Regions from separate parts of the Crossiella cryophila genome, predicted to be linked through region 2. Evidence: riboswitches for the same ligand, from Rfam matches in the RefSeq annotation. Region 2 holds a riboswitch; each other region holds the start of a gene.
What was found. Region 2 has a riboswitch for thiamine pyrophosphate ahead of HNR67_RS00835 (thiamine ABC transporter substrate-binding protein). Riboswitches for the same ligand answer to the same signal wherever they lie in the genome.
Positions count from the first base shown of each region.

Region 1: linked by a shared signal. The riboswitch ahead of thiO (glycine oxidase ThiO) and the one ahead of HNR67_RS00835 (thiamine ABC transporter substrate-binding protein) in region 2 are both predicted to bind thiamine pyrophosphate.
Region 3: linked by a shared signal. The riboswitch ahead of thiC (phosphomethylpyrimidine synthase ThiC) and the one ahead of HNR67_RS00835 (thiamine ABC transporter substrate-binding protein) in region 2 are both predicted to bind thiamine pyrophosphate.

Region 1 covers NZ_JACHMH010000001.1:1,633,836-1,643,782, reverse strand. The annotation lists gene thiS (sulfur carrier protein ThiS) at 1-162, opposite strand, end outside; gene thiO (glycine oxidase ThiO) at 159-1,259, opposite strand; TPP riboswitch at 1,254-1,365, opposite strand; gene thiE (thiamine phosphate synthase) at 1,411-2,064, shown strand; gene HNR67_RS07760 (S1 family peptidase) at 2,180-3,364, opposite strand; gene HNR67_RS07755 (S1 family peptidase) at 3,570-4,694, opposite strand; gene HNR67_RS07750 (hypothetical protein) at 5,051-5,971, opposite strand; gene HNR67_RS07745 (MFS transporter) at 6,096-7,562, opposite strand; gene HNR67_RS07740 (GntR family transcriptional regulator) at 7,607-8,359, opposite strand; gene HNR67_RS07735 (extracellular solute-binding protein) at 8,584-9,864, shown strand; gene HNR67_RS07730 (carbohydrate ABC transporter permease) at 9,869-9,947, shown strand, end outside.
Region 2 covers NZ_JACHMH010000001.1:187,903-197,849, forward strand. The annotation lists gene HNR67_RS00830 (ABC transporter permease) at 1-1,126, opposite strand, end outside; gene HNR67_RS00835 (thiamine ABC transporter substrate-binding protein) at 1,102-2,109, opposite strand; TPP riboswitch at 2,154-2,266, opposite strand; gene HNR67_RS00840 (4a-hydroxytetrahydrobiopterin dehydratase) at 2,321-2,617, shown strand; gene HNR67_RS00845 (alkaline phosphatase PhoX) at 2,614-3,774, opposite strand; gene HNR67_RS00850 (NUDIX domain-containing protein) at 3,954-4,412, shown strand; gene HNR67_RS00855 (AfsR/SARP family transcriptional regulator) at 4,413-7,355, opposite strand; gene HNR67_RS00860 (CHAP domain-containing protein) at 7,546-8,241, opposite strand; gene HNR67_RS00865 (Fic family protein) at 8,489-9,625, opposite strand; gene ychF (redox-regulated ATPase YchF) at 9,700-9,947, opposite strand, start outside.
Region 3 covers NZ_JACHMH010000001.1:1,645,558-1,655,504, reverse strand. The annotation lists gene HNR67_RS07835 (phosphatidylserine decarboxylase) at 1-114, shown strand, start outside; gene pssA (CDP-diacylglycerol--serine O-phosphatidyltransferase) at 116-1,087, shown strand; gene HNR67_RS07825 (AAA family ATPase) at 1,098-3,320, shown strand; gene HNR67_RS07820 (LytR C-terminal domain-containing protein) at 3,342-3,983, opposite strand; gene HNR67_RS07815 (DUF3263 domain-containing protein) at 4,030-4,362, opposite strand; gene HNR67_RS07810 (peptide deformylase) at 4,485-5,057, shown strand; gene HNR67_RS07805 (hypothetical protein) at 5,059-6,285, shown strand; gene HNR67_RS07800 (hypothetical protein) at 6,290-7,270, shown strand; gene HNR67_RS07795 (YncE family protein) at 7,293-8,222, shown strand; TPP riboswitch at 8,247-8,378, shown strand; gene thiC (phosphomethylpyrimidine synthase ThiC) at 8,370-9,947, shown strand, end outside.

The DNA of each region.
Region 1 (9,947 bases), 1.4 Mb from region 2:
ACCCTCGCGCAACCTGGTCTCCGCCCAGCTCGCGCGGGGCACCACGGCGCCGTCGAGGGCGACCGCGATTCCCGTGCTGGGTGCGGCCAACAGGGTCAGCACCTCGGCCACCGTGGCGCTCTCGGCCAGCTGGTGGTCGTTGCCGTTGACCCGTACCTTCATCTGCTCCTCCCGGGGTCGGCTGCCTTCGCTTCGGGGGTGATCTCCTTGTCCGCCAACAGGTCCAGCACGACCTCGGCGGTGACCGGGGCGAGCAGCACGCCGTTGCGGTGATGCCCGGCCGCCACCAGCAGGCCGGGTTCCAGCCAGCCGAGCAGCGGCAGGTTGTCCATGCTGCCCGGCCGCAGGCCCGCGGCGGTCTCGACCAGCGCGTACTCGGCGATGGACGGCATGAGTTCCTCGGCGTGCAGCAGCAGATCACGCACGCCACCGGCCACCACGTCGGTGTCGAATCCGGCCTCGTACTGGGTCGCGCCGAGCACCAGACCGTTGTCCGGCCGGGGAACCAGGTAGATCGGCTTGCCACGCACCGAGCCGCGCACGGTGCGGGTGGGCGGCGGCAGCGCGCCGCGGCGGTGCCGCAGCCGCAGGATCTCGCCCTTCACCGGGCGGATCAGCCCGGCCAGCCCGGGGTGGAGCCGGGCGCTCCAGGCGCCGGCCGCGAGCACCGTCACCTCACTGTCCAAAATAGACCCGTTGTCCAGCAGCACCTTGCCGGGTAAGGTCTCCGCGGCCGCAACCGCGATGAACTCGACGCCATTGGCCGCGCAGGCCGCGCGCAGTGCGGCCAGGAACAGCCGGTTGTCCACGGACAGGTCGCCGGGCACGTTCAGCCCGCCGCGCACGGCCGGGCCGAGCGAGGGTTCCAGCCCGCGCAGTTCCCTGCCGGTGAGCTGGTGCACCTCCCGGCCCAGCGAGGTCAGGTACTCGGCCAGCCTGGCCAGCTCGTCCCGGTCGGCCGCGTCCACCCCGACGGCCAGGGTGCCCGCGGTGTGCAGGCCGGGATCCCGGCCTGCCTCGGCCTGTAGCCGGGCGGCGAATTCCGGCCAGCGGCGCAGCGAGGCCGCGCCCAGCGCGAGCACGTCCTCCTCCCCCGGCCAGGCCTCGGTGACCGGGGCGAGCATGCCGCCGGCCACCCAGGAGGAGCCGGAACCCGGCGCCGGATCGACCACCCTGACCCGGAATCCGGCCGCGGCGGCTCGCCAGGCGATGGACAGACCGATGACGCCGCCACCCACGACGACGACTGCCTTCGACACGAATCTCACGCTCCCTGCGCCGGCATGACCCGGATCAGGTTCGACGGTCGGAGTCAGCGGACTCCCTCTCAGCCCAGTGCTCTCCCGGGCTCCCGTGCGGACCGATTTCCACCGTAGCAGCCGGGACTGAGGGCGCATAGGCTCGCATACCGTGCCCGGACTCGACGGAGATCAGATTCGCCAGCGGCTGCGTGCGGCGCGGCTGTACCTGTGCACCGACGGCCGTCGCGAACGCGGCGACCTGCCTGCCTTCCTGGACGCCGCGCTGGCCGGTGGGGTGGACATCGTGCAGTTGCGGGAGAAGGGACTGGAGGCCGCCGAGGAGTTGCGGCTGCTGGAGGTCTTCGCCGCCGCCTGCGCCAAGCACGATGTGCTGCTCGCGGTGAACGACCGGGCCGATGTGGCGCTGGCCGCAGGGGCCGATGTGCTGCACCTCGGCCAGGACGACCTGCCGGTGCCACTGGCCAGGCGGATCGTCGGCGAGCAGGTGGTGATCGGCCGCTCCACGCACGACCCCGCGCAGGCCGACGCGGCGGCGATCGAGCCGGGCGTGGACTACTTCTGCACCGGCCCGTGCTGGCCGACCCCGACCAAACCCGGTCGTCCAGCGCCGGGCCTGGACCTGGTGCGACACACCGCGGCCGCCGGGCACGAGCGGCCCTGGTTCGCCATCGGCGGCATCGACGAGACCCGGCTGCCCGAGGTCCTGGACGCCGGGGCGGACCGGATCGTGGTGGTCCGGGTGCTCACCGAGGCGGCGGACCCGGAGGCCGCGGCCGCCCGGTTGAAGGCCCGGCTCGGCTGAGCGCCGACCTGACGACCGCGGCGTTCCCGCCGGAAAGGCGGGAACGCCGCTGTCGTCTTACCAACCCGGTGCGGTGCGGTCGGGGGGCTGACAACACACCGCGCGCCGGGAAGCCTCAGCCGGTGGCCAGGGTCAGCCGGTAGACCTTGAGCGCCTCGTTGACCGGCTGGTACCAGGACACCGACTCCTCACCACGCTTGGCAAGGCAGCTCTCGTTGCGGCCGTCACCGTTGGCGTCGTAGAGCTTGGCGCCGCTGGTGATGCCCTGGGCCTGGTCGCCGGAGACGTTGGACCCGCCGGAGTCGCCCGGCTCGACGCAGGCGTTGTGCTGCACCAGGCCGCGCACGGTGATCGCGGAGCCGTCGATCTGACCGTACTTGACAGTAACATTGCGCGCGGTGACCACGCCGCAGGTCCACCTACTCGTGGAACCGGACTTGCACAGGCTCGCGCCGACCGCGGCCTCGGTGGACCCCTTGATCGTCACCGCCCCGCCGTCGTGCGTGCTGACCTGGGGCAGCAGCGTCCAGCCGGACGCCGGGTCCACGGTCACCTCGGCGAAGTCGTTCTGGTCCTTCCAGTTGACCCGGCTGAAGTCGCCGATCTTGACGTTGCCCAGCGCGTTGACCAGGCTGCCGCCGTCCGCGCAGTGCCCGGCGGTGAGCAGCCGGGGCTGACCGTCGGCGGTGGTCGCGGTGAACCCGGCCGAGCAGCGCCCACCGGCCGCGCCGCTCATGTAGATCGCGCCGCCGCCGGAAAGGTCGCCGGTCGGGGTGGCCGCGGCGGCGCTCTCCACCACCCGCACGCCCTGGGTGCCCGAGGCGAAGCGCTCGGCGGCGGCCCGGCCGCCGGGGGTCGCGGTGAGCACGAGCCGGTTGCCGGGCTCGTCCACGTAGAAGCTGGTGACCTCGCGCGGGGCCTGCCGGGCGTCCAGGACGGCCTTGGCCTGCTCCAGCTCGGCCAGCGAGTGGCGGTGCAGGCGGGCGGTGGCGCCGGTGGCACGCACGGCGGCCAGCGCGGCGGGCTCGGTCACGCCGACGACCGCGGTGCCGGTGCCGGGGTCGAACCAGGAGCCGGCGAACCGGGCGCCGAGGCGGTCCCGGAGTCCGGCGGCGATCCGCCCGGCCAGCCGCTCCCGGTGCAGGCGCTCGCCTGCCTGCGCGGGGCTGAGGCCGAGATCGCGGCCCATCGCCGCGGTCAGGTCGCCGGGCAGGGCCGAGGCGGACTGCGCACCGATCGTGAGCAGGCCACCGGCCAGCAGGGCCACCGCGGCCAGACTAGTTACGGAACGTCGCTTCATCCGAACGCCCTTCCCTCTATCGGGCCACTTGACTAGGCCAGACGGGGGAAAGTTAGCGACGGATTGTGAGTTTGCCCAGGGTCGAATGACCGTGTTTCGAAGAATTCGAAGTGAAAGGCGCCCGCGGGGCAGGGATCCCGCGGGCGCCTTCCGGCGGGTGCGAGTGGGTCGGCTTGCAGGGCGCCGGCCCACCTCACCCTTACGGTCAGCTCGTGACGAGCCGGAGCCCGTACGCGCTGAGGATCTCGTTCACCGGCTGGAAGAAGGTGGTGCCGCCGGAGGAGCAGTTGCCCGAGCCACCCGAGGTCACACCCTGGGCGTTGGTGCCGCTGAGCCACGAGCCACCGGAGTCACCCGGCTCGGCGCAGGCGTTGGTGCGGGTCATGCCGGTCACCGCGCCCTGGGGGTAGCGCACGGTCTGGTTCTTGGCCTGGACGGTGCCGCAGCGCCAGCCGGTGGTGGAGCCGGAGCGGCAGATGGCCGCGCCGACCGCGGACTCGGCCGAGCCGGTGACCCGGACGGTGGTCGTGCCGCTGTAGCGGTTCACCACGCCCCGCGGGGTCCAGTTCGCGTTGGTGGCCACCCAGGCGAAGTCGCCGTTGCCCGGGAAGGTCGAGCCGCGGTAGGTGCCCTGGGCGACCCGGTTGAAGCCCTGGGTCGCGGTGCCCGGCCGGCCGCAGTGCCCGGCGGTGACGAAGCCGCCCTGCACCGAGAAGCCGATCGAGCAGCGGCCGCCGCCCATGTAGTAGGCGTCGCCACCACGCACGTCATACAGCGGGGTGGGGGCCTCGTCGGTCTCCACGACCTTGATCGCGGAGGCGTCCGGCAGCGTGGCCAGGTGCGCACGGGCGGCCTGCGTCGCGCCGGGCTGCACGTTGACCACCACGTTGTTGTTCTTGACGTCGACGTACCAGCCGGTCACCCCGGCCGGGGCCTTGGCCTCGGCCGCGTCCAGCGCGGACTTCACGCCGTCCAGGGCGGCCACGCCGCGGGCGACGACCTTGGCGGTGGCACCGGCGGCCTCGACCGCGGCGGCCTTGGCCGCGTCGGTCACGCTGACCACCAGCTTGGCGCTGCCCGCGTCGAAGTGCGCGCCGGCGAACGCGGCGCCGACGGCCTCGCGCACCGAGTTCTCGATCTGTGCTGCCTTGTTCTCGCTGTTCACCCGGTCAACCGCCTGTTCGGCGGTCAGACCGAGGTCACGCTGCATGGCCTGCAGCATCTCGGGGGAGGCGAAACCCTCCGCCGCGGCGGGCAGGGTGCCCACGACGACCGCTCCGGTGGCCAGCAACGCCACGCCGGCGGCGCGTGCTGCGACTGCGATCTTCATTCGTAGCCCTCTCGTGTTGGTGAGACACCGGGCCGTCGTTGGCAGGGGGTGCAAGGGCGACGGCCCGTGGGGGGTCGAACTCAACGAGCGTGGGGCCACCGGCGGGACGCCATCGGTTGCATGACCGGGAACGAGTGGTCCATCGGACCGTCCTCTCCGCCAGTGACCATTAGTGACTGTGCGTCATCGCGAATCACTTTTGGGGGACGTTAAAGACACAGACCTACCCGAGGCATCCGCCGAAAGGAGGAACACGTGTCGGCTCTGGGCCATACGTGGGCGTGTCGTGTCACATCACGACCTCGGTAGTGGGCGACATGCAGTAACGAGACTGGGCCGTTCTGACCAACGGATGATCAGGGCGTGGTCCGCGTGGGCTGCGTGCCCGTGGTGGAGCGCGCCGCGCTGCTCGGCGGCGGGGGCGAGGTCGTCGTGGGGGGAGAGCCGGACGTCGTGCTCGGCGGCGGGGACGAGGTGCTGGTCGGCGGAACCTGGCTGGAACTGGTCGGAGGCTCGGACGTCGTGGTGCTCTCGGTAGTGGAGACGGAGCTGGACGGCGTTGGGTTGCCCGGGGTCGGCGTCGGTTTCCGGTCACCCGGTCCGAACAGCTCGCCGACGGTGGTCCGGCCGCCGTTGTCCTTGCCGGACAGCGGCGAGCCGGTGGCCAGCTCTATGGCCAGCACGGCGCCCATGCCAAGGGCGAAGACCAGCGCGGTCACCGCGGCCACCACCTGCCAGCGGCGGAACCAGGGCCGCCGCTCCGGCTCGGGGGCGGCCTCGCGCTCGTCGACGGCGGGGTCGGGCCTGCGCAGGACGACGGTCTCGGCGTCCGGGTCGACGCCGGGGCCGGACTTGGGCAGGTGCACGGTCTCGCCCTGCGGACCGGGCTGGGCCAGGTGGGCGGTCGCCGCGGGTGAGCCGGGCTTGGCCAGCAGGACGGTCTCCGCGTCCAGGCCGGGCTTGGCCGGGGGCGTGACCTCGGCCGGGCCCTCCCGGTCGGTTCGCTCGGCGGCCTGGGCGGCCAGTGCGGCGGTGGCCAGCGCGGTGGGTGCGGCCGCGGTGCGCAGGGCCTTGGCCGCGGCCCGGCTGCGTTCGAGGGAGTGCTGGTACAGCGCACTGCCCACGGTGCTCACCACACTGGCCACCGCGGCCCCGATGATGGTGCCCGCCACCCCGAGTTGCGCACCCAGCGCGGCCGCGGTCACCGCCGCGAGCGCGCCTGCGATCACCTGGGTGAAGGTGACATCCGGACGGTTCCGCTTCTCCTCGCCGCTCATCTTTCCCTTGCGCCTAGCTGTTCCCGGTTACTTCCTTCCAACGTTGACGACGGGCCGGACACTCCTTGGGTTGCCACATGGTGAGGACAGACACAATGTCCTTAATGGACAGTCCACAGTAGAATCACGCGTTTTGTGACGCGGTGTTGGCATGCGTTGGCGGAGCGTCCACCCCGCAGCTGAGGCAGTCCGCGGGCTTCTCCGCCGCCAGCACCCGGTTGTCGATGCCGATGGCGAAGAGGCCACCGGCCGCGCACAGTCCGGCGCAGACCAGCAGCACGACCTGCCAGCCGGCGGTGAGCGCGGCCGGGTCGGCGTACTCGGTGCCGTGCAGCCCGGCCAGCGCGGGCAGCACCGCGACCGCGAGCAGGCCGCCGGTGCGGGCCACCGCGTTGTTCACCCCGGAGGCCGCTCCGGCGTGCGCGTCCGGCGCGGCGGCCAGCACGGTCGCGGTCACCGGGGCCACCGCCAGTGCCAGTCCGATGCCGAAGAGCAGCACCCCCGGCAGCACCCCGAAGACGTAGCTCGCACCTGGCACGACCAGCCGCAACAGCAGGATGCCCGCCGCCACCAGCAGTGGTCCGATGATCAGTTGCAGGCGGGGGCCGAAGCGCTGGGCCAGCCTGCCGGAGCGGGCGGAGAAGACCAGCATGATCAGCGAGATGGGCAGTCCGGCCAGGCCGGCCGCGGTCGGGCTGTAGTGCAGGGAGACCTGGAGCTGGAGCACCAGCAGCATCATCACCCCGCCCAGCGCCGCGTAGACCAGGAAGGTCAGGCCGTTGGCCAGCACGAACGTCCGGTTGGCGAACATCGCGGGCGGGACCAGCGGGTGCCTGCCGCGGACCTGCAGCAGCACGAAGACCGTCATCCCGGTCAGGCCGACGAGCAGGCAGCCGAGCACCAGCGGATCGGTCAGGCCCCTGGCCGGACCCTCCACCAGGGCCGCGGTGATCCCGGCCAGGCCGAGCGCGCCAATGGCCGAGCCGAGGAAGTCCACTCGTTCGTGTTCACCCGAAGAGGACTCCGGCACGTACTTGACCGCCAGCCAGACGCAGGCCGCGGCCAGTGGCAGGTTGATCAGGAAGGCCAGCCGCCAGGACCCGGCCTGCACCAGCAGCCCGCCCAGCAGCGGTCCGAACACCGCGGCCAGCCCGCCCAGCCCGGACCAGGCGCCGATCGCCCTGGCCCGCAGCTCACGCGGGAAGCTGGCCTGCAGGATGGCCAGCGAACCGGGCGTGAGCAGCGCTCCCCCGACCCCCTGCAACACCCTGGCCAGCACCAACAGCTCAGTGTTGACCGCGACCCCGCACAGCAGCGAGGCCAGTCCGAACCAGACCACGCCGATCAGGAACACCCGGCGGCGGCCGTAGCGGTCGCCCAGCGCGCCCGCGATGAGGATCAGCGCGGCCAGTGCCAGCAGGTAGCCGTCCAGGATCCACTGCAGCCCGGACACCGAGGCCCCGAACTCGCGGCCGATCGCGGGCAGGGCCACGTTGACGATGGTGCCGTCCAGCATCGCCATCCCCGAGCCGAGGATGGTGGTGGCCAGGACAGCGCGGGCCTGCCTGCTGTTCCATTCCATGCCCGGCATTGTGCGCCCGAAGTGGCCCTTGACCGCACAATGCCGGCCCCGGCTCAGCCGGGAGGGTTCAAACGGGCGACGAACTTGTACCGGTCGCCCCGGTAGATCGAGCGCACCCACTCCACCGGCTTGTTGTCGGTGTCGAAGGAGTGCCGGGACAGCAGCAGCATCGGCAGCCCGATGTCGGCGCCGAGCAGCTCCGCCTCCTCCGGGGTGGCCAGCGCGGTCTCGATGGTCTCGTCCGCGTGCCCCATCTCCACCCCGAACCGCTCGCGCAGCACCTGGTACAGCGACCCACCAGCGCCGATGTAGCGCCGCAGCCCGCGGAACCGGCCCAGTGCGAGGTGGGTCAGCTCGATGGCCATCGGCTCGCCGTCGGCCAGCCGCAGCCGCCGCAGCCGGAGCACCTTGGCCCCCGGCCGCACGCCCAGCATCCGGGCCAGTTCGGCCTCGGCAGGCTGTTCGCTGGCCTCCAGCAGCCTGGAGGCCGGCTGGCGGCCCTGGGCCCGCATGTCCTCGGTGTACGAGCTGAGTTGCAGTCGTTGCGCGACCTTGGGCGCGGCCGCGAAGGTGCCTTTGCCCTGCACCCGGAGCAGCCTGCCCTCCACGGTCAGCTCGGCAAGCGCTTGCCGAACCGTCGTGCGGGACACGTCGAAGTCCGCGGCCAGCGAGCGCTCGGTCGGGATCGGCGAACCCGGCGGCAGCGACCGCAGCAGGTCGAGCAGGTGTCGCTTCAGTCCCCAGTACTTCGGCTCCCGCTGGGTGCGCGGGTTCACGCCCGCCTCAGCCGACGTCACGTCCAGCATGTCCTCCTCCTCGGCATTGGCGCCCCCATACCTTTCTAGTGGTCCAAGCATGCCCTTAGCCCGGATAACGAGGCCGCTCAGCCCTCGGAACGTCTTTACAACGTCTTCGCAACTGTCTTGACAGGACATGTGGTCCGGACCACTCTTCAGCGCATTGGTCTACACCACTTCAGCGCGCCCGGCCAGCGTGACACGGTACGGCCGGGCTCAGAAGGGCGGCGATGGTGAAGCGCTGGACAAAGGTAGCTGTGAGTGCTGTGGCAGCGGCACTCACGGTGTCTGGTTGTGCCGGTTCGGGTGGCAACTCGGGCCAGGGGGGTAGCAAGGAACTCGTCGTGTGGCTGATGAGCGGCTCCGCGCCGACAGCCCTGACGGATGAGCTGCACAAGGAGTTCGAGGCGGCCCACCCGGGCGTCAAGGTGAAGTACGAGGTCCAGCAGTGGACCGGCATCCAGGACAAGCTGAACACCGCACTGGCCGGCACCACTCCGCCGGACGTGCTCGAGATCGGCAACACCCAGTCCCCGAAGTTCGCCGAGCAGAAGGTGCTCACCGACCTGACCGCGAACTCCGCGGACCTGGGCGGGGCGAACTGGGGCGCGGGCCTGAAGGCCTCCGGCGCCTGGGACGGCAAGCAGTACGCGGTGCCGTTCTACGCGGCCAACCGGCTGGTGCTCTACCGCAAGGACCTGTTCGAGAAGGCGGGCATCACCACGCCGCCGACCACGCAGGCCGAGTGGCTGACCGCGATCGAGAAGCTCAAGGCGGCGAACAAGGACGACCCGGAGTTCCAGCCGCTCTACCTGGCCGGGCAGAACTGGTACACCCTGCTCTCCTTCATCTGGGACGAGGGCGGTGACGTGGCCAAGCAGGACGGCACCAAGTTCACCGCCACGCTGAACACCCCCGAGGCCAAGGCCGGGCTGGAGTTCTACAAGAAGCTGGTGGACGTCTCCGGCACCAAGGCGCCCAAGGACGCCGACGAGGAGAAGCCCCCGCAGGCCGGTGTGTACGGCAAGGGCAAGGTCGGCATGATCGTCGGCCTGCCGTGGGAGGTCGCCACCGCGGCCAAGGAGAACCCCGAGATCAAGAACCTGACCAGCGGTTTCGCCATCCCTGGCAAGAAGGCCGGCAGCACCGCGCCGGTGTTCCAGGGCGGGTCCAACCTGGCCGTCCCGGCCGGCAGCAAGAACGCCGACCTGGCCAAGGACTACCTGAAGCTGCTGGCCACCGAGAAGTACCAGCAGCAGCTGGTCGGGGCAGGCATGATCCCCGGCTCGTCCAAGAACACCAGTGCGCTGGACAAGGACCCGGTCTCGGCCGCCATGGCCAAGGGCGCGCTCTCCGGCAAGGCCGTGCCGGCCAGCCCGAACTGGGGCTCGGTCGAGGCAGGCGCCAACCCGATCAAGACCATGCTGACCGCGTACCTGACCGGGGTGAAGAGCCTGGACCAGGCCACCGCGGACGCGAACACGGCGATCCAGCAGGCGCTCGCGGGCAAGTAGCTCGATGACCGCGACAGTGGACACCACGGTGCCGGCGGGGGCGACCCCGCCGGCACCGTCTGCGGATGGACCCGGTCGGCGTG
Region 2 (9,947 bases):
CGGACACGCCCAGCGGCAGCATCAGCACCAGGTCCAGGGCCTCCCCCGCGCCGCGGCGGCGCACGCGGGAGAGCACGATCGCCGCCAGCAGGCCGATGACCAGCGCGAGCAGGGTGGCATCGCCTGCCGCACGCAGCGAGTTGAGCGCGGCCTCGAACCCGGACACGGCCAGCGTGCCCTGGGTGCCGCCGGTGGCCAGCGCCCGGTAGCCGTCGAAGCTCCAACCGTCCGCTGTGGACAGTGAGCGGAGCAGCAGGCCGAAGATCGGCACCAGCAGGGCCAGCACCACCAGGGCGGCGCCCGCGACCACGAACCACTCGCCGCCGCGCGGCCTGCGCAGGCTTTCCTCGGCCGCGCGCAGTTTGAGCTGGGCCTCCCGGCGGCGGCGCGCGACCGCGCCGATGACCAGGGCGGCGATCACCGCGGCGAGTTGCAGCAGGGACAGCGCGGCCGCGCCGGAGAGGTCGAGCAGGTTGACCGTGCGCAGGTAGATCTCGGTTTCCAGGGTGCGCAGCCGGGAGCCGCCCAGGATCAGCACCACACCGAATGCGGTGGAGCAGAACAGGAACACCACCGCGGCGGCCGAGCCGATGGCCGGGCCGAGCGCGGGCAGGGTGACGCTGAGGAAGGTGCGCCAGCGGGAGGCGCCCAGCGCGCGGGCGGCGTCCTCGGCCCTGCGGTCCAGGTGCGCCCACAGGCCGCCGACGGTGCGCGCGACCACGGCCACGTTGAAGAAGGCGTTGGCCAGCACGATGCCCAGCGCGCCGGCGTCACCGAGCACCGCGCGGAAGGCCAGGCCCACCACCACGGTCGGCAGCACGAACGGGATGGTGATGGCCAGCCGGACGAAGCCGCGGCCGCGCACCTGGCAGCGGGCGAGCAGGTAGGCCACCGGCATCCCGGCCAGCAGCGCGACCGCGGTGGCCGCGGCGGCCTGGCCGAGGGTGAAGGCGACCAGGTCCCAGGTGGCCGGGTCGGCGAGGGTCTTGCCGACCCCGGTCCGGCCAAGGCCGAGGCCGATGATCGCGGCCACCGGCCAGGCGAAGAAGACGGCCAGGAAACCCAGCGGCACCGCAGCCGCGGCCCCCAGGCCCAGCCGGGTCAGCCCTGAACGAGCTTGCGCCACTGCTCCACCCAGCGCTCCCGGCCTTCGGCGACCTTGGCCGCGGGCAGTGCGGCGGCCTGCCGCGGCTGCGGCGCGACCTGCTGCCACACCGCGGGCAGCGCCACGCCTTCCCGCGCCGGGTAGACGTACATCTGCTCGGCGACCTGGGCCTGGAACTTCTCCCCCAGCAGGAAGTCGACCAGCTTGCGCGCGGCCTCGGGCTGCTTGGCGCCCTTGAGCACGCCGGCGTACTCGACCTGGCGGTAGCAGGTGTCCAGCAGCGCCTTGGTCTTCGGCTTGCCGTCCTGGCCGACCTCGGCAGCCGGGGAGGAGGCGTAGGAGAGCACGATCGGCCGGTTTCCCTTGCCGCCCACCGAGAACTCCTGCTTGTAGGCGGTCTCCCAGCCGTTGACCACCTTGACCCCGTTGGCCTTCAACCGGTTCCAGTAGCCCGCCCAGCCGTCCTCGCCGAACTTGGCCACCGTGTTGAGCAGGAAGGCCAGGCCGGGTGAGGAGGTCGCCGGGTCGGAGACCACCAGCAGGTCCTTGTACTTCGGGTCGGCCAGCTCGTCCAGGGACTTCGGCTCGGCCAGGCCCTTCTGCGCGAAGTAGGCCAGGTCGACGTTCATGCACACATCGCCCAGGTCCACCGCGGACAGCGCGCCGGAGCCGTCGACGGCGTAGCGCTGCGGGCCCTTGGCCGCCTCCGGGCTCTGGTAGGGATCCAGCAGGCCGTTGTCGATGGCCCTGGAGGCGAAGGTGGAGTCCACGCCGAAGACCACGTCGCCGAGCGGGTTGGCCTTGGTGAGCACGAGCTGGTTGGTCAGCGCGCCCGCGTCGCCCAGCGCCCGCTGCTCCACGGTGATGCCGGTCTGCTTCTTGAACTCGGCGAACAGCCCCTCGCTCACCGCGAAGGACTCGTGCGTGAGCAGCACCACCTTGGTCTCGCCGGGTGGGGCCGGGGTGGCCCCGGAACCGCCGATCAGCGAGCAGCCGGTGAGCATGGCAAGGGTGGTGACCAGCGCGAACGCGGCCGTGGTGCGACGCAAAGTTCCTCCTGACGCAATCCCTACACCGGCATGATCCGGATCAGGTGCGGACGGTCGAGAGCTGACCGCTCTCCTCTCAGCCCGGCTACACCGGACTCCCGTGGCATCTAGGGGCATGACCTTACGCCGGGTCGCGCGGACGCACCCGCACGAGGACCATGAAGGCATGGCCGAACTGCTGAGCGACGACCAGATCCATGATCACCTGCAACGGCTGCCGCAGTGGCTGGCCGAGGGCCGCGAGCTGGTCCGCACGGTCGAACTGGACAGCTTCCCGCAGGCCATCCAGGTGGTGAACCGGGTGGCGGAGATCGCGGAGAACGACAACCACCACCCGGACATCGACATCCGCTGGCGCACCCTGACCTTCCGCTGTTCAACCCATTCCAAGGGCGGCATCACCACGCTGGACGCGGCCCTGGCGCAGGAGATCGACGGCGTGATCGAGGCGATCGCCGGTTAGGTCCGGAACGGCCCGGTGACCTCGTAGGTGATGCCACCACTGCTGGACCCGCTGGTGCCGCGCTGGGAGGAGAAGTAGAGCCGGTTGCCCGCCGGGCTGAACGCGGGCCCGGTGATCTCCGACCCGCTCTGCCCGCTGATCCGCAGGAACGGCGCGACCACCCCGGCCGGGGTGATGATGCAGATCTCCATGTTGCCGCCGTCCTCGGCCACGAACAGGTCCCCGCTGCTGGTCCCGGTGACGTTGTCCACCCCGGTCAGCGGCGCGGCGCCGCCGGTGACCAGGTTGTCGTCGTAGGTCAGGCTGATCGAGCTGGTGTCGGCGTTGTAGGCCCAGACCCGGTTGTCGCCCTTGGTGGTGAACCAGCAGGTGCCGCCGGCGTAGTAGCAGCCCTCGCCGCCGTTGAAGCGTTTCGCGCCGACGACCTGGTTGCGGGTCGCGGTCGGACTGCCGTCGACGTCGGAGACAACACCCCAGGTCACCGGCCCACTGGTCTGCGAACTGCCACCCTTGAGGATCTCCAGGGTGCCACTGGAGAGGTCGCCCCAGGTGGTGGGTTTGAAGCGATAGAAGCAGCCGTCCGAGACGTCCTCGGTGAGGTAGACGTAGCCGTGGTCGGGGTCGGCGGCGCAGGCCTCGTGCTTGAACCGGCCCATCGCGGGCCGTCGGATGGCGGCCTTGACGCCCCACGGGTCGGTCTCGTAGACGTAGCCGCGGTCGACCTCCTCGCAGGACAGCCAGGTGTTCCAGGGGGTGGCGCCCCCGGCACAGTTGACGTTGGTGTTGGCCAGCGTGCGATAAGCCCCGGTGATCTGGCCACTCGCGTTGAACTTGACCGCGCCGACCCCGCCGGTGCTGGAGACCTCGCTGTTGGAGACGTAGATCCAGCCACTGCCGTCGGTGAAACAGGCCCCGCCGTCCGGCGCCGGGTGCCAGGTGTAATTGGTCCCGGTCACCTTCTGCCCGGTCCGCGCGATGACCCGGCTGGTGAAGCCCTGCGGTAACTGGATGCCGTTGCCGTCCGCGGCCAGCAGTGGACCATACGGACTGGCCCCCGGCTGCGCCCCGTCGGCGAAGGCGTCCCGCCAGGCCGCCCCACCGAAGGCCGCGGCCGCGGCGCCGACCACGGCGACTCGCAGGAAGTTGCGTCGTTCCACGGTGAACTCCCGTCAGTTCGGGTGACACTCAGGAGTCTTGCGAGCGCCAAGGGTCACCGGTACGGGCAAAAGTCCGGTGAACGAAAGATGAAGTGCGGCAAAAGGATGAGCGCCGTCGAGCGACTGTCCACTGTGGACACAGGGGGACAGGCGCGCCGAGTTTGGCTATGGTCGTGGACGTGTCTGAACCCGAGCGTCAACTCGTCAGGCCCACTGTCCACGCGGTCGTCCTGCACGGCGACCGCCTACTGGTGCGGCGATCCAGTGATTCCCCGGAGGGCACCGGCTACGCCTTCATCGGCGGCCCGTGCGCACCGGGCGAGACCTTCGAGACCCGGCTGCGCCAGGCGATCGACGAGGAGACCACCACCCGGTTGGTCCAGTCCGAGTACCTGTTCGTGGTCGAGCACTTCAGCACCGAGGCGGACCAGCCCACCCACGCGGTCGAGCACTACCTGTGGGCCTCGGTGGACCGGGTCGCGGTGAGCAGCCGCACCCCCGGCCAGGACTACGAATGGCTGCCACTGGCCACCCTGGCCGAGTCCGACCTGGCCCCACACCCGGTCCGCGACCTGATCGCGGCAGGCAGACACCGGGACCCCCGGCACCTGGTGGTGCGGGACGGCGAACTGGCCTGATCAGTTCACGCACGGGCAGGCCCACCGGCGGTGCCAGTGCGGGGCCTCGGCCGACTCCCGGATGCCCAGCCGGTCGAAGACCTCCCTGGCCTCCCGCCAGGCCCGGTGCGCCGCGGGCTCGTCCCCGGCCGCCGCGTGCGCCGCGCCCACGTCGCGCAACGTCCTGGCCCGCCACACCGGCAGGCGCAGCTCGGCCCAGCCGGTCAGCGCCAGGTCCAGGTAGCGCAGGGCGGGTTCGACCTGGCCCTGGGCCAGGCGGCTCTCGCCAAGGGTGCGGTGCAGCAGGGCCAGGCCGAAGGTGTCGTGCAGGGACTGGCTGGTCTGGGCGGCGGTGAGCAGGGCGGCCTCGGCCTGTTCGGGGCGATGCTGGCGGATCCAGACCTTGGCCAGGGCCTGGGTGGTGTAGCAGCCGAGCAGGTCGTCGGCGACCGCGCTGACGATGCGGTGGCTGCGGCGGCAGTAGTCCTCGGCCTCGTCCCAGCGGTCGGCGGCGCGGTGCACCAGGCCGATGCCACGCAGGGCCAGGGCCTCGCCGCGCTCGTTGCCCGCGGCGCGGTAGGAGCTGGCGGCGGCGGTCAGGGTGTCGATGGCCTCGGGGTCCTCGCCGAGTTCGCGGTGGGCGTAGCCGATGCCGTACAGGGCGTGCGCGACGCCTTCCTCATCGCCGCTGGTGGCCAGCATGTCCCTGGCCCGGCGCAACGCGGGCAGCGCGGCGGCGTGGTCGGCGAGTTCGCGGCCGACCATGCCGATGCCGTTGAGCGCGACCGCCTCGCCCCTGGTGTCGCCGACCTCGGCGAAGAGCGCCCGCGCGGTGCGGAAGTGGGTGCGGGCCAGCTCGTAGCGGTCCCGTTTGTAGTGCAGCTGGCCCAGGCTGCACTCCAGCGCGGCCTCGCCCCTGCGGTGCCCGGTGCGGCGCAGTGCGCTGATCGCGGCCTCGTGCGTGCGGGCCCAGCCGTCGTAGCGGTTGCGCACCGCGAAGAAGCTGAACACCAGCGCCTCGGCCAGTGCCGCGGCCAGCTCGGCCAGGTCCAGTTCGGCCGCCCTGGACACCGCGGCCACCAGCGCGGCCTCCTCCTGCTCGAACCAGCGCTCGGCGCCGGTGATCCGCGGCCGGGGCTGGGTGCTCAGGTCGGTGTGGCAGAGCCGGGGCACCGCGGGCGGCAGTGGCTCGGCCAGCTCGTCCACCGCGGCCAGCAGCGCGGTCACCGCCCGGCGCACCGCCTCCCGCCGCTCCCCGGCGGTGTCCTCCAGTTCGGCGCGTTCCCTGGCGTGCAGCCGGACCAGGTCGTGCATCCGGTACCGCAGTGGCTCGGCCGGTTCGCTGCTGACCTCGATCAGCTGGGCGTCCACCAGCTGGTCGAGCACGTCCTCCGCGGTCTCCTCCGGCTCGCCCAGCAGCGGCGCGGCCAGCCAGCCCGGCAGGTTGCCGTAACCCAGCGCGCCCAGCAGCCGGTACGCCCGGCGGCTCGCCTCGTCCAGGCCCAGGTAGCTCACGGCCAGCCCGGTGCGCACGGCCAGGTCGCCGACGGACAGCTCGTCCAGCCGCCGCTGCTCGTCCCGCAACCGGCCAAGCAGCCGGGACACCGGCCAGTGCGGGCGGGCGGCCAGCTTCGCCCCGGTGATCCGGATCGCCAGCGGCAGGTACCCGCACAGCTGCGCCACCTCGGCCACCGCCGCGGTCTCCGCGTGCACCCGCTCCGCGCCCAGCAGCCGCGTGAACAGCTCCCGCGCGTCCACCGGCGGCAGCACGTCCAGCGCGACCCGGCGCACCCCCTCCAGCCCGGACATCCGGTGCCTGCTGGTCACCAGCACCAGGCAGTCCGCGCCGCCGGCCAGCAGCGGCCGGACCTGGCCTGCCGCGGCCGCGTCGTCGAGCACCACCAGCACCCGCCGCCCGGACAGCTCGGCCCGCCACAGCGCGACCCGCTCCCGCAGCCCCTCCGGGATCCGCTCCCCCGGCACCCGCAGCGCGCGCAGCAGCGCGTCCAGCACCTCCTCCGGCCCGAGCGAACCCAGTTCGACGAAGAGCTGCCCATCCGGATAGCGCGGGGCCAGCCGGTGCGCGGCCCGCACCGCCAGCGCGGTCTTGCCCACCCCGGTCGGCCCGTCCAGCCACCACACCGGCAGCACCCCGGAGTCCTGGCCGCCCACCGCGCACAGCCTGGTCAGCTCGGCGACGCGGCCGGTGAAGTCGGGCACGTCGCGCGGCAGGTGGTTGCGGCTGACCGGCGCGGGGGCAGCGGGCGCGGGCCGGGGTTCGGCGAGCAGTTCGCGGTGCAGGCGCTGTAGTTCCTGGCCGGGTTCCACGCCCAGTTCGGCCACGGTCAGCGCGCGGGCCTCGTGGAAGACCCGGAGTGCCTCGGCCCGCCGTCCGCTGTGGTGGAGCGCGGTCATCAGCTGGGCGCGCATCCGTTCCCGCAGCGGGTGCTCGGCCAGCAGCGCGGGCAGTTCGGTGACCAGTTCGGCGTGCCGGCCCAGCCGCAGGTCCGCGTCCATCCTGGCCTCCAGCGCGGCCAGTCGTTCCTCTTCCAGCCCGGCGAAGAACCGCTCCCGCATCCGGTCCGAACCGATGTCGGCCAGTGGTCTGCCCCGCCACAGCGAGAGCGCCCTGCGCAGCAGGATGCCCGCCTGTTCGGGGTCGGACTCCCGCCGGGCGGCCGCGGTCCAGGCCCGGAAGCGGTGCAGGTCGACCTGCTCCGGCCGGACGGACAACACGTAACCGGGTGGGCTGTGCCGCAGTGGCACGGCGAGCAGCTGACGCAGGTGCGAGATGTGCACCTGGAGCGCCTTGCGCGCGTTCGGCGGCGGCGCCTCGCCCCAGACCGCGTCGATCAGCCGGTCGGTCGAGGTGATCACGCCGGGGTTGAGCAACAGCAGGGCCAGGATCTGCCGGGCGCGCGGCGGCGGCTGTTCCTTCGGCAGCCCGGACGCCCAGATCTCCACCGGACCGAGAATGCGAAATTCCTCCACCATTGGCCCCCGGCGCAGACGGCTGAACGGCCATTGTTGGGCCCGATTCAGCCGGTTGTCTGCCCCCGTGGGTCGCCCCGCGCACTCAAGAACCTGATATCGAAACGATCAGCCGGGCGGATTTTCGACCCCAGCCGCCCGGCTGACCATTCCCGCGCTGCCCTTACGGCCTGGTGCCGCCGTAGAAGGTGCTCCCGCTCAGCGTGCGGGTGACCCGGCGGACCGCGTTCTGCTGGTTGCCCTCGATCATCTTCACCGTGCTGCCGGAGCGGGATTCGATGATGCCGATGTGCGTGCTGGTGGACGGACTGGACGGCCCGGTGCCGAACAGCAGCACGTCACCCTTGACCGCCGAACCCAGGTTCGCCTTGCTGTAGGACTTGCCGTTGCGCTGGCCCCACTTGTAGACGTCGCCGGTGAACGGGTACTGCGGGATGCTCACCCCCGCCTTGCGCCAGACCCAGGTGCTGAACAGGGCGCACCAGGCCACACACTGCGAGGAGTACTTGGTGCAGTTGCTGCCGGCGGGCCGTTCCCCGTTGCCCAGCTCGGCCGCGGCGAACCGGACGATCTGGTCCCGGTCGGCCAGGGTGCCGGCCGGCGCGGCGGCCACCGGCACGGTGTCGGGCTGGGTGGCCGCCGTCCTGGCCGCGTCCTGGGCCAGGAACTCCCGCAGCGCCTCGCCGGTGAGCGGGCGGCCGTCCAGATCCTCGACCGCGAGCACGGCGGGCGCCACGGTGTCCGGATCCTCTGCCGCGATCGCCGGGCCGGTGACCACGGACGAGGCCAGCAACAGGCTGGCCCCGACCCCCAGTACGGTCAGACCGCGAACGAGGCGCCGCGGGATGGTCTTCTCCATGGCAGGTTTCCCCTCATCGGCATCACCGCGCTTTCCGCGGCGAGGTCAGGGTCGGCCAGCCCGCCTAATACCCGCCAAAGAAACGGTTAAGCTCTCGTTCTGGTGAATACCGGCAAGTTTGTGCACTGAAGAAGGACCAGTCCGCGAGAGCGCTCCCGCAATGGTTACCCATGCGTGCTCAGCGCGGTCCGTCACGCCGCGCTGAGCACGTTGAGCGGGTCAGACGTTGAAGCGGAACTCCACCACGTCAGCGCTTGTACGGATCGATCAGTGTCAGTGGTGTCCGGGCTGATTCCAGGGCTGAAGCCGGAAAAGCGGAGCCGACGGTGTAGAAACGGGCGCGGGTACGACCGACCGGTGTCAGGATGCCTGCCATGACCAGGTCCCGCAGGTCACGTTGGGCTCGCTGCAACCCCAGGTCCTCGGCTCGTTCGTAGCGCGTCCGGCGCACCCGGCCCGACATCGCCACGTCATACAGCGCCGACACCACCCTCTGCTCCAGCCCTCGGGCCTCCGCGAACTCACCGAGCAGAACCCACACTTGGCTCGAACGATCCAGTCGGCCACGCACGGTCTGCGCCTGCTGGTGATACGCGGTGAGATTGAAGCGGACCCAGTCAGAAACGTCCTGGCCGGGGAGGTAGGTCGCCCCTCGGTGTTGCAGTTCGCGGTAGTACTCCCAGGTATTGCCAGGCCGCCCCAGCCAAGCCTCGATTGAGGAGAACTCCGGGGCCAGTTCTCCCTCTCTCGCGATCATGAGTGTTTGGAGGGACCGGGACATGCGGCCGTTGCCGTCCGCCCACGGGTGAATGGAAACGAGATGCAGATGCGCCATGGCAGCCCGTACCAGCGGATGGCTGCCGTCATCCGTGTTCAGCCACTCGACCAGCTCACCCATCAACGACGGCACGTCGACCGCGTCCGGCGCCGTGTACACCGCGATGCTGGGGTCACGCGCGTCCGTCACGTACACCGCACCATGGCGCCATTGCCCGGCCGGCTTCCGCCGAGTGTGCCGGTGCCCCTGCAGCATCCAGTGGAGCGAGTTGAGGAACTCCTTGCCATAACGGAAGTCCGAGACATCGTGAAGCGTCTGAATGTAGGTCATCATCCGCTGATAGGCGAGCGTCTCGTCGCGATCTTCCTCGGAGACGTCGACGTCCCGCTCGCCCTCCAGGAGGTCCTCGACATCGACTGTGGCCACCTTGAAGCCCTCGATCGAATTGGAGGCCGCAACCGCGTCAGCTGTCAAGAACTTGCGCAACCCCTCAGCCCATTTGGCCGGAGTGTTCCGCACCTGCTGGCGCAACGAGCGACGAAGGCCGTCGATCTCCCCAAGGACGCGCTGGTCCTCAGCGTTGAGAGCAGGTGTGGGGTAAAGCATGCCCCAACGATAGATTGACGCAATCATTACGTCAATGCGTCAGGCCGGACCGCGAGGCCCGGCCCCTGCCGCCCTCAGACGTTGAAGCGGAACTCCACCACGTCGCCGTCGACCATCACGTAGTCCTTGCCCTCGATGCGCACCTTGCCGGCCGACTTCGCGGTGGCCATCGACCCGGCCTCGATCAGGTCGGCGAAGGAGACCACCTCGGCCTTGATGAAGCCGCGCTCGAAGTCGGTGTGGATGACGCCTGCGGCCTGCGGGGCGGTGGCGCCCTGCGGGATGGTCCAGGCGCGTGATTCCTTGGGGCCCGCGGTGAGGT
Region 3 (9,947 bases), 1.5 Mb from region 2:
TTCGGCTCCCGGGTGGATGTCTACCTGCCCAAGGGCAGCAAGGTGCTCGTCGCCCAGGGCCAGCGCACCATCGGCGGGGAGACGGTACTGGCCGAGCTTCCCGCGGGCGCCTGAGATGCCCGCGCGCACCGCACCCGGGGTGCGGCTACTACCCAACGCGATCACCGTGCTGGCGCTGTGCGCCGGGCTGTCCGCGGTGCAGTTCGCGCTGCAGAAGCAGTTCCACTTCGCGGTGATCGCCATTGGCGCGGCCGCGATCCTGGACAGCCTGGACGGCCGCCTGGCCCGGATGCTGGACGCCACCTCCAAGATGGGCGCCGAGCTGGACTCGCTGGCCGATGCCATCTCCTTCGGCGTCGCGCCCGCGCTGGTGCTCTTCGTCTGGGGCTTCGAGGGCAACCCGACCGGCTGGACCGCGGCCCTGGTCTACGTGGTGTGCATGGTGCTGCGGCTGGCCAGGTTCAACACCCTGCTCGATGACACCGAGCAGCCGCCGTTCACCAAGGAGTTCTTCGTCGGCGTGCCGGCTCCGGCCGGCGCGCTGGTGGCGATGCTGCCGCTGGTGGTCTCGCTGGAGACCTACAAGGGCTGGTGGACCCACCCGGTCGCGCTCTACATCTGGATGGTCTTCATCGCGGGCCTGCTGATCAGCCGGGTGCCCACGCTCTCGCTGAAGACGGTCAAGGTCTCGCCGAAGGCCATCGCGCCGCTGCTGGCGCTGGTCTGCATCGCCGCCGCGATCGTGATCAACTACCCGTTCCTGCTGCTCGCGGTGGCCGCGATCGTGTACCTGGCGCACGTGCCGTACGCGATCTACCGCTACCACTGGCTGGCCGGTCACCCCGAGGCCTGGGACGTCCCGGCCAAGGAGCGGCGGGCCATCCGGCTCAGCAGCAGGCGGCTGGGCCTGCGCCCGCCGCTGCGCCGCCGGGTGGCTGGTGCGGCGGCCAAGGCGGTCCGGCGCGGCAGGCGCAATGCCGACGGCGAGCTGCTGACCCCGGATCGCCCGGACGGGCAGCGCGGCAACTGGCGACAGCTCGGGTTGCGCCGCACCGAACGCCGACGCCGGGACTCGCGGCCCGACTAGTGTCGTCAGCGTGATCACGCTGACCGTTCGGCACTCCCCGTCGGCCCTGGACACCCGCCGTGGCGTGGTGCGCCTGCACCCGGAGGTGCTGGACGCGCTCGGGCTGCGGGCCTGGGACGCGGTCCGGCTCACCGGCACCAGGGTGACCGCGGCGCTGGCCGCGGCCGCCGACGCGGGCGTGCCGACCGGCGTGCTGCTCACCGACGACATCACCATGTCCAACCTGGGCCTGACCGAGGGCTCGGAGGTGGTGGTGGCGCCGGTGCAGGTGGCCGCGGCCCGCTCGGTCACCGTGTCCGGGTCCCGGCTGGCCAGCACCGGGGTCGCGCCGGAGACGGTGCGGCTGGCGCTGATCGGCAAGGTCATCACCACCGGCGACGCGGTGTCGCTGCTGCCCCAGGACCTGGCCCCGCCGCCCGAGGCCGACGTCAGCACCGCCCGCCGGAAGCTGTCCCTGGCGATCGGGCTGACCTGGACCAACGAACTGCTCACCATCACCGCCACCGAACCCGACGGCGTGGTCGCGGTGCAGCCCTCCACCGTGGTCAGCTGGCGGGACGGCGCCCGCACCGGCGAACCACCCGCCGCGGCCCGGCCCGTGCTGCCCGCGCCGGTGGCCATCGCGCCGCCCGTGCCCGCCGCGCCGCCGGTGCCGGTGGCCGACCTGGTGGGTGCGCAGGACGCGGCCCGGCGGCTCACCGAATGGCTCGAACTCTCCTTCCGCCGCCCCGAACTGCTCGCTCGGCTCGGTGCCTCCGCCCGGCTCGGTGTGCTGGTCAGCGGGCCGGAAGGGGTCGGCAAGTCCACCCTGGTGCGCTCGGTGGCCGCCGCGGTGGAAGCCGAGGTGATCGAACTGATCGCGCCGAGTGCCGCCGCCCTGGAACCGGCCGCGGCCAGTCAGCGCGCGCACGACGCGATCAGCGCCGCGGTGGCCAAGGCCCGGCGCAGCACCCCGTGCGTGCTGCTCATCGCCGACATCGAGGCGCTGCTGCCTGCCAACGACCCGCCGCCGCTGGCCACCGTGGTGCTTGACGCGCTGCACGCCGCGGTGGACACCCCCGGCCTGGCCATCGTGGCCACCACCGCCTCGCCCGAGGGCACCCACCCCAAGCTGCGCGATCCCGACCTGGTCGACCGCGAGCTGACCGTGCCGCCGCCGGATGCCCGCACCCGCACCGAACTGCTGCGCGTGCTGCTCCGCGAGGCCCCGCTGGAGGACGGCGTCGACCTGGCCGTGGTCGCCGAACGCACCCCCGGTTTCGTGGTCGCCGACCTGGTCGCGCTGCGCCGGGACGCCGCGGTCCGGGCCGCGCTGCGGCAGCGGGAGACCGCCGAACCGCGGATCGGCCAGGAGGACCTGCTCGGCGCGGCGCAGACCGTGCGGCCGATCTCCATGTCCGCCTCCGACGCCCTGGCCACCGGCGGGCTGACCCTGGACGACGTCGGCGACATGACCGAGGTCAAGCAGGCGCTCACCGAATCGGTGCTGTGGCCGCTGCAGTACCCGGACTCCTTCGCCCGGCTCGGCGTGCAGCCCCCGCGCGGGGTGCTGCTCTACGGGCCGCCAGGGTGTGGCAAGACCTTCCTGGTGCGTGCGCTGGCCGGGTCAGGGCGGGTCAACGTCATGTCGGTCAAGGGCGCCGAGCTGATGGACAAGTGGGTCGGCGAGTCCGAACGCGCGGTCCGCGAACTGTTCCGCCGGGCCGCCGACGCCGCACCCACCCTGCTGTTCCTGGACGAGGTGGACGCGCTCGCGCCACGCCGCGGCCAGTCCTCGGACTCCGGGGTCGGCGACCGGGTGGTGGCCGCGCTGCTCACCGAACTCGACGGGGTCGAACCACTCAACGACGTGGTGATCATCGGCGCCACCAACCGGCCCGAACTCGTCGATCCGGCCCTGCTGCGGCCCGGCCGGCTGGAGCGCCTGGTCTACGTGCCGCCGCCGGACGCCGAAGCGCGCACCGAGATCCTCAAGTCGGCGGCCCGGCACACCCCGCTGACCGCCGAGGTCGACCTGAGCGCGCTGGCGCTGGAGCTGGACGGCTATTCCGCCGCCGACTGCGCCGCGCTGATCAGGGAGGCCGCGCTGACCGCGATGCGCGAGTCCCTGGACGCCGCCGAGGTCACCCCGGCGCACCTGGACAGCGCGCGCAAGGCGGTCCGCCCGTCCCTGGACCCGGTGCAGCTGGCCAACCTGGCCGCCTACGCCGACCGGCACCGCCAGGGCGGCTGAGCCGCGACCCGAGGGCGGCGGCTACTTGGCGTTGCCGCCGTCCTTGCCACCGCTACCCGCCTTGTACTCCCTGGTCACGATCATGATCAGGCCCGGCTTGGCGTCCTTGAGGCCATCGAACCGCGCCTCGGCCCGGATGCCGAAGTTCCTGGCCAGCGCCTTGGCCGCGGCTTCCTCGTCGGTGCCCGGCCGGTAGTAGACCGTGGTGGTCGGGATGATCCCGGAGGAGTAGTTGCCGACCTCGTCGACCGGATAGCCGGCGTTGCGCAGGTCCGTGGCGGCGTGATCGGCCAGGTTCTTGATGTTGGAGTTGTTGTAGACCCGGACCGCGGCCTTCGGCTGGGCCGGCGGCGGCTGCGCGCTGGTCACCGGCGGCGGCTGGGCCGAGGTGCTGGGCGGCGGCTCGCTGCTCGGCGTGGTGCTGGGCGGCGGCTCGGCGGAGCTGCTGGTCGGCGGCGCCGGTTCGCTGGAGGTGGTCGGCTGGGTCGGTTCGGCCGAGGTGGTGCTGGACGGCCCGGGTTGAGCGCCGTTCTGCGGATCCTCGGAGCCGTTGGCGAACAGGGTCACCACGCCCAGCACAAGTGCCACCGCCGCGACGCCTAGGGCCGCCAGCCCCGCGACCCGCAGTGGGCGGGATGCGCTGGACGGCTCCACCGAGCTCATGCATTGCCTCCGAGAACGCTGACTTCAGCAGTGGCGGAAAGATCTATCAGATCGGTTCGATGCCCAGCCGCCGAGCGGCCCTGGTGCGCTGCCTGCTGGCGCGCAACCGGCGCAGGCGCTTGATCAGCATCGGGTCGGCAGCCAGTGCGGCCGGTTTGTCGATCAGCGCGTTGAGCACCTGGTAGTAACGGGTGGCGGACATGTCGAAGATCTCGCGGATGGCCTGTTCCTTGGCGCCCGCGTACTTCCACCACTGACGCTCGAAGGCGAGCACCTCGTGGTCCCGCTCGGTCAGCCCGTCGGCAGGCGGCCGCCCGGCCTTCGCCGCCGGGTCGTTGTCCTGGTCACAGGACCGCGCCCTGACCTCTGCGGCGTCCATCCGGCTCCGATCGGCGAATCCCACGGCTGTCATTTCCGGTTAACTCATTACACCACGTAACCCTGACACAGGCTGGGGCACAGCCCGGCGCGTCCGACCGACACGCCGATAGGCTTTCCGGCATGGCCGTGCACCCCATCGTCATCGCCGGTAACCCCGTGCTGCACAACCCGACGCGCCCTGTCGAGCAGTTCGACGACGCGCTGCGCACCCTGATCGCCGACATGTACGAGACCATGGCCGCCTCCAACGGCGTCGGTCTCGCGGCCAACCAGATCGGGGTCGACCAGCGCCTGTTCGTCTACAACTGCCATGACGACGAGGGCAACTGGTTCAAGGGCGTCGTGGTCAACCCGGTGCTGGAGACCAGCGAGATCCCCGAGGGCATGCCCGATGAGGAAGACGACATCGAGGGCTGCCTGTCCGCCCCCGGCGAGGCATTCCCCACCGGCCGCGCCGACTGGGCCAAGGTCACCGGCTTCGACGGCGACGGCAACCCGATCGAGGTCGAGGGCAAGGGCTTCTTCGCCCGCTGCCTGCAACACGAGACCGACCACCTGGACGGCTACCTGTACCTGGACCGGCTGACCGGCAGGCACAAGCGCGCCGCGAAGAAGGCCCTCAAGGCCAACGGCTGGGGCGTGGACGGGCTGAGCTGGATGCCGGGCGAGGTCGAGGACCCGTTCGGGCACTGAGGTGGACTCCTTACCCTGCGGGCACATCGCCGTCGCGGCACAGCGCCGGATGTGCCCGCACCTGAACGCCGAGCACGACCAGGTCTACTACCGGCTGCTGACCGGGCGCGGGATGGACTACGACCTGGTGTGCCAGGACTGCGCCGGGCAGGCGGACCCGGCGGCCACGCTGACCGAGGTCTGCCTCGGCTGCGCGGAGGCGGTCGACGAGGACTGGTCCGACGTGCTCGGCTGGCGCGGCGAGCCGGAGATCCGGCTGCGCGATGCCGAGCTGACCGGCACCTGGACCAGCCGGGCGAGCGCGGCGGAACCGCTGAACCCGCGCTGTCTGGCCCCGCTGCCGGATGGCTGGCTGGCGCTGACCGCGCATGGCCTGGTCCACCTCGGCGCGACGGCCGACCGACCGGTAGCGGCCCGGATCGAACTGCCCGCCGAGACACCGCGGCAGTACCTCGACCGGGTCCACGGACCGGCGCTGCACACCGGGCCGGACGGGCGCTTCGCCGCGGTCGTCACCGACTACGGCCGGTACGGGACCGTGCTGGACCTGCGCACCGGCCGGGCGGTGCGGTCCCTGGACCGTGGTGCCTACCACGAGGAGACCACCCCCTTCCCGTTCGCCTTCCTGGACGCGGCCAGGGTGGTCACCGCCACCGGCTGGAACCGGCTGGAGATCATCGACCTCGGCACCGGCCAGTCGCTGGGCGGCGACGAACCCGCGTCCTACTTCCGCGGCGCCCTGACCCCCAACCCGTCGAGCACCCGGGTGCTCGACGACGGCTGGGTGTGGAGCCCGGTCGGCATGCCGCGAGCACTCGACGTCGGGGCCCTGCTGCGCGGCGAGGAGCACGAGGACCGGCTCACCTTCCGGGCCTACGCCTGGGACCAGCCGGTGGCCTGGGTGGATGAGGACGTCGTCGCGATTCAGCGCATTGGCCAGGACGACGAGGCGATGATCGACGGGGTGGAGCTGTACGACGCCCGGCGGGTCGTGCGGACCGGGATGTTCGCCGGTCCGGCCGGGCCGATGTGGGGCTTCGGCGGCCTGCTGCACGTCAGCGCGGCCGAGGGCTTCGAGGTCTGGGACCCCGTCGAGGGCGCCAGGGTCGGGCTGGTCGAGGGGTTCCGGCCGCAGGCGCACAACCCGGTGACCGGGGCGTTCGCCGAGCTGCGGGACGGCGTGCTGCGCACCGTGGCGGATATTCGCTGGCCCGCTGTCGGAGGATGAACGGGTGGACTACGCGATCCGGCACACCAACCGGCGACTGGCGCCATTGCCGGATGGCTGGCTGACCATCAACGAGGCCAACGACCACCTGGTCCGGCTGCGGGAGGACGGCACCGCGGAGGTGGTCGCCGACTTCGTGTCCTGGGAGCACACCGCGGAGCCACAGACCTTCATGGGCCGGGAGCGGGGCTTCGGGTTGCACACCTCGGCGGACGGCCGGTTCGCGGCGGTGACCGACGACTACGGCTGGCACGGGTCGCTGGTGGATCTGACGGCGGGGCACGAGGTGTTCGCGTTGTCCCGCGGCGAGGACTGGGACGTGCAGACCGTGCCGTTCGGGGTGGCCTTCCTGCCGGGGGACGTGCTCATCGCGCAGACCGACTGGAACCGCATCGACGCGTTCGCGCTGCCGAGCGGGGAACTGCTGACCGAGCGCGAGATCACCACCGAGTGGCCAAGGGACGGACCCGAGCCGGAGAACCACATCAGCGACTTCCACGGGTCGCTGCACCCCAGCCCGTCCGGGCGGTGGCTGCTGACCAACGGCTGGGTGTGGCACCCGTTCCCGCTGCCCGCGCTGATCGATGTGACGGCCTGGCTGGGTGGGCACACCCACGCGCCTGAGCGGTACCGCGGGCTGGACTACGCCGACGGCCTGTGGGACATGCCGGTGGCCTGGCTGGACGACGACACCGTCGCACTGCAACGCCTCAACCACCACGGCACCGCGACGCTGACCACCGAGCTGTACGACGCGCCCTCCGGTGAGAAGACCGGCGAGCTGCGCGGACTGGACGGGCCGATGTGGGCCTACCAGGGGAAACTGCATGTCAGCGGCACCGACGGGCTGGAGACCTGGGATCCGGCGACGGGGCAGCGGGTCGGGCTGGTGGCGGGCGTCCGGCCCACCGCGCACAACCCGGCGACCGGCGCGTTCGCCGAGCTGCGGGACGGCGTGCTGCACACCGTGGCGAATATTCACTAGCTCCCCCCGAGACCATCAGGACATGACTCTGGGGGAGAGCGCATACGCGACCCGGCACACCCGCAGGCGGCTGGCGCCGTTGCCGGATGGCTGGCTGACCATCAACGAGAGCAACGACCGCCTGATCCGGCTGTCCGGGTCCGGCGCGGCGGAGGTGGTCGCCGACTTCGGGTCCTGGGAGATCGACCCGGCGGACGAGACCGCCGCCCACGGCCGTGAGCGGGGTGTCGGGTTGCACACCTCGGCGGACGGGCGGTTCGCGGCGGTGACCGACGACTACGGCTGGCACGCGTCGGTGGTGGATCTGGCCGCTGGACGCGAGGTGTTCACGCTGCGCAGGGGCGAGGGCTGGGACTCCTGGACGGTGCCGTTCGGGGTGGCCTTCCTGCCGGGGAACTCGCTCATCGCGCAGACCGACTGGAACCGGATCGACGCGTTCAACCTGCCCAGCGGTGAACTGCTGACCGGGGACGAGCCCGGCTCGGACGGGGAAAGGCGGGACCGCAGCTTCGAGTACCTCGGCGCCCTGCACGCCAGTCCCACCGGGCGCTGGCTGATCGTCGACGGCTGGTTCTGGCATCCCGACACCTGGGACGTGCCGGTGGCGTGGCTGGATGAGGACACCGTGGCCGTCCAATGGCTGAACAGCCACAGCACCGCGGCGACGTTCACCGATCTGTTCCACGCGCCCACCGGGGAGCAGACCAAGCGGCTGTACGGGCTGCAGGGGCCGATGTGGGGCCACCAGGGCAAGTTGTACGTCAGCGGGTCGGCTGGACTGGAGACCTGGCACCCGGAATCCGGGCGGATCGAGGGCCTGGTGGCGGGCATCCGGCCCACCGCGCACAACCCGGCGACCGGCGGGTTCGCCGAGCTGGTCGACGGGACCCTGCGCACATTTCACCCGGCGAGCGGTGTGGTCAGCACGCCGATCGCTCACTATGGTGCCTAGAGGGCCCGTGCGGCCCACCACCACAACAAAACACGCGGGAGCTCGTACCGAAACGGGCTGAGAGGGCAGCTAGGTGTCGGCTTTTCGACCCTGGGGCTGTCGACCGCCTGAACCTGACCGGGTAATGCCGGCGTAGGGAGCTTTGCCATGACGGCACTTGCCGATCGGAATGTCCGTCCGACCGTCACCACCGGCCCGATCGAGGGGTCGAGCAAGGTCTACGTCGAGGGACCGGATGGGATCCAGGTGCCGTTCCGGCGCGTGGGGCTGTCCAACGGCGAACACCTCGACGTGTACGACACCTCCGGCCCGTACACCGACAGCACTGCCGCGATCGACGTGCACAGCGGACTGCCGAAGCTGCGCGCGGACTGGGTGGCCGCGCGGGAGCCGGTCAACGGCGCGGTGTCCCAGCTCGCCTACGCCAAGGCGGGCATCATCACCCCGGAGATGCAGTACATCGCCGTGCGCGAGGGCGTCGATGTGGAGCTGGTGCGCAGCGAGGTCGCCATCGGCCGGGCGGTCATCCCGCTCAACCGGTGCCACCCCGAGGCGGAGCCGATGATCATCGGGAAGAAGTTCCTGGTGAAGATCAACGCCAACATCGGCAACTCGGCCGTGTCCTCCTCCATCGAGGACGAGGTGGAGAAGATGGTGTGGGCGACCCGCTGGGGCGCCGACACCGTGATGGACCTCTCCACCGGCAAGCGGATCCACGAGACCCGTGAGTGGATCATGCGCAACTCGCCGGTGCCGATCGGCACGGTGCCGATCTACCAGGCCCTGGAAAAGGTCAACGGGGATCCGGCGCGGCTGTCCTGGGAGGTCTACCGGGACACCGTGATCGAGCAGTGCGAGCAGGGCGTGGACTACATGACCGTGCACGCGGGCGTGTTGCTGCGCTACGTGCCGCTGACCGCCAAGCGGGTCACCGGCATCGTCTCCCGGGGCGGGTCGATCATGGCCGCCTGGTGCCTCGCGCACCACAAGGAGAGCTTCCTCTACACCCACTTCGAGGAGCTGTGCCAGATCCTGCGGGCCTACGACGTCACCTTCTCCCTTGGTGACGGCCTGCGGCCGGGCTCGATCGCCGATGCCAACGACGAGGCCCAGTTCGCCGAGCTGCGCACGCTGGGCGAGCTGACCCACATCGCCCGCTCGCACGACGTGCAGGTGATGATCGAGGGTCCTGGGCACGTGCCGATGCACAAGATCAAGGAGAACGTGCGGCTGGAGGAGGAGCTGTGCGGTGAGGCGCCGTTCTACACCCTCGGCCCGCTGGCCACCGACATCGCGCCCGGCTACGACCACATCACCTCGGCCATCGGCGCGGCGCAGATCGCCTGGCACGGCACCGCGATGCTCTGCTACGTCACGCCCAAGGAGCACCTGGGCCTGCCCAACCGGGACGACGTGAAGGTCGGCGTGATCACCTACAAGATCGCCGCGCACTCCGCCGACCTGGCCAAGGGACACCCGAGGGCGCAGGAACGCGATGACGCGCTGTCCCAGGCGCGGTTCGAGTTCCGCTGGGTGGACCAGTTCAACCTGTCGCTGGACCCGGACACCGCCCGGTCCTTCCACGACGAGACCCTGCCAGCCGATGGGGCCAAGACCGCGCACTTCTGCTCGATGTGCGGGCCGAAGTTCTGCTCCATGAAGATCACTCAGGACGTGCGCAAGTACGCTGAGGAGCACGGACTTTCCTCAGTTGAGGCGATCGAG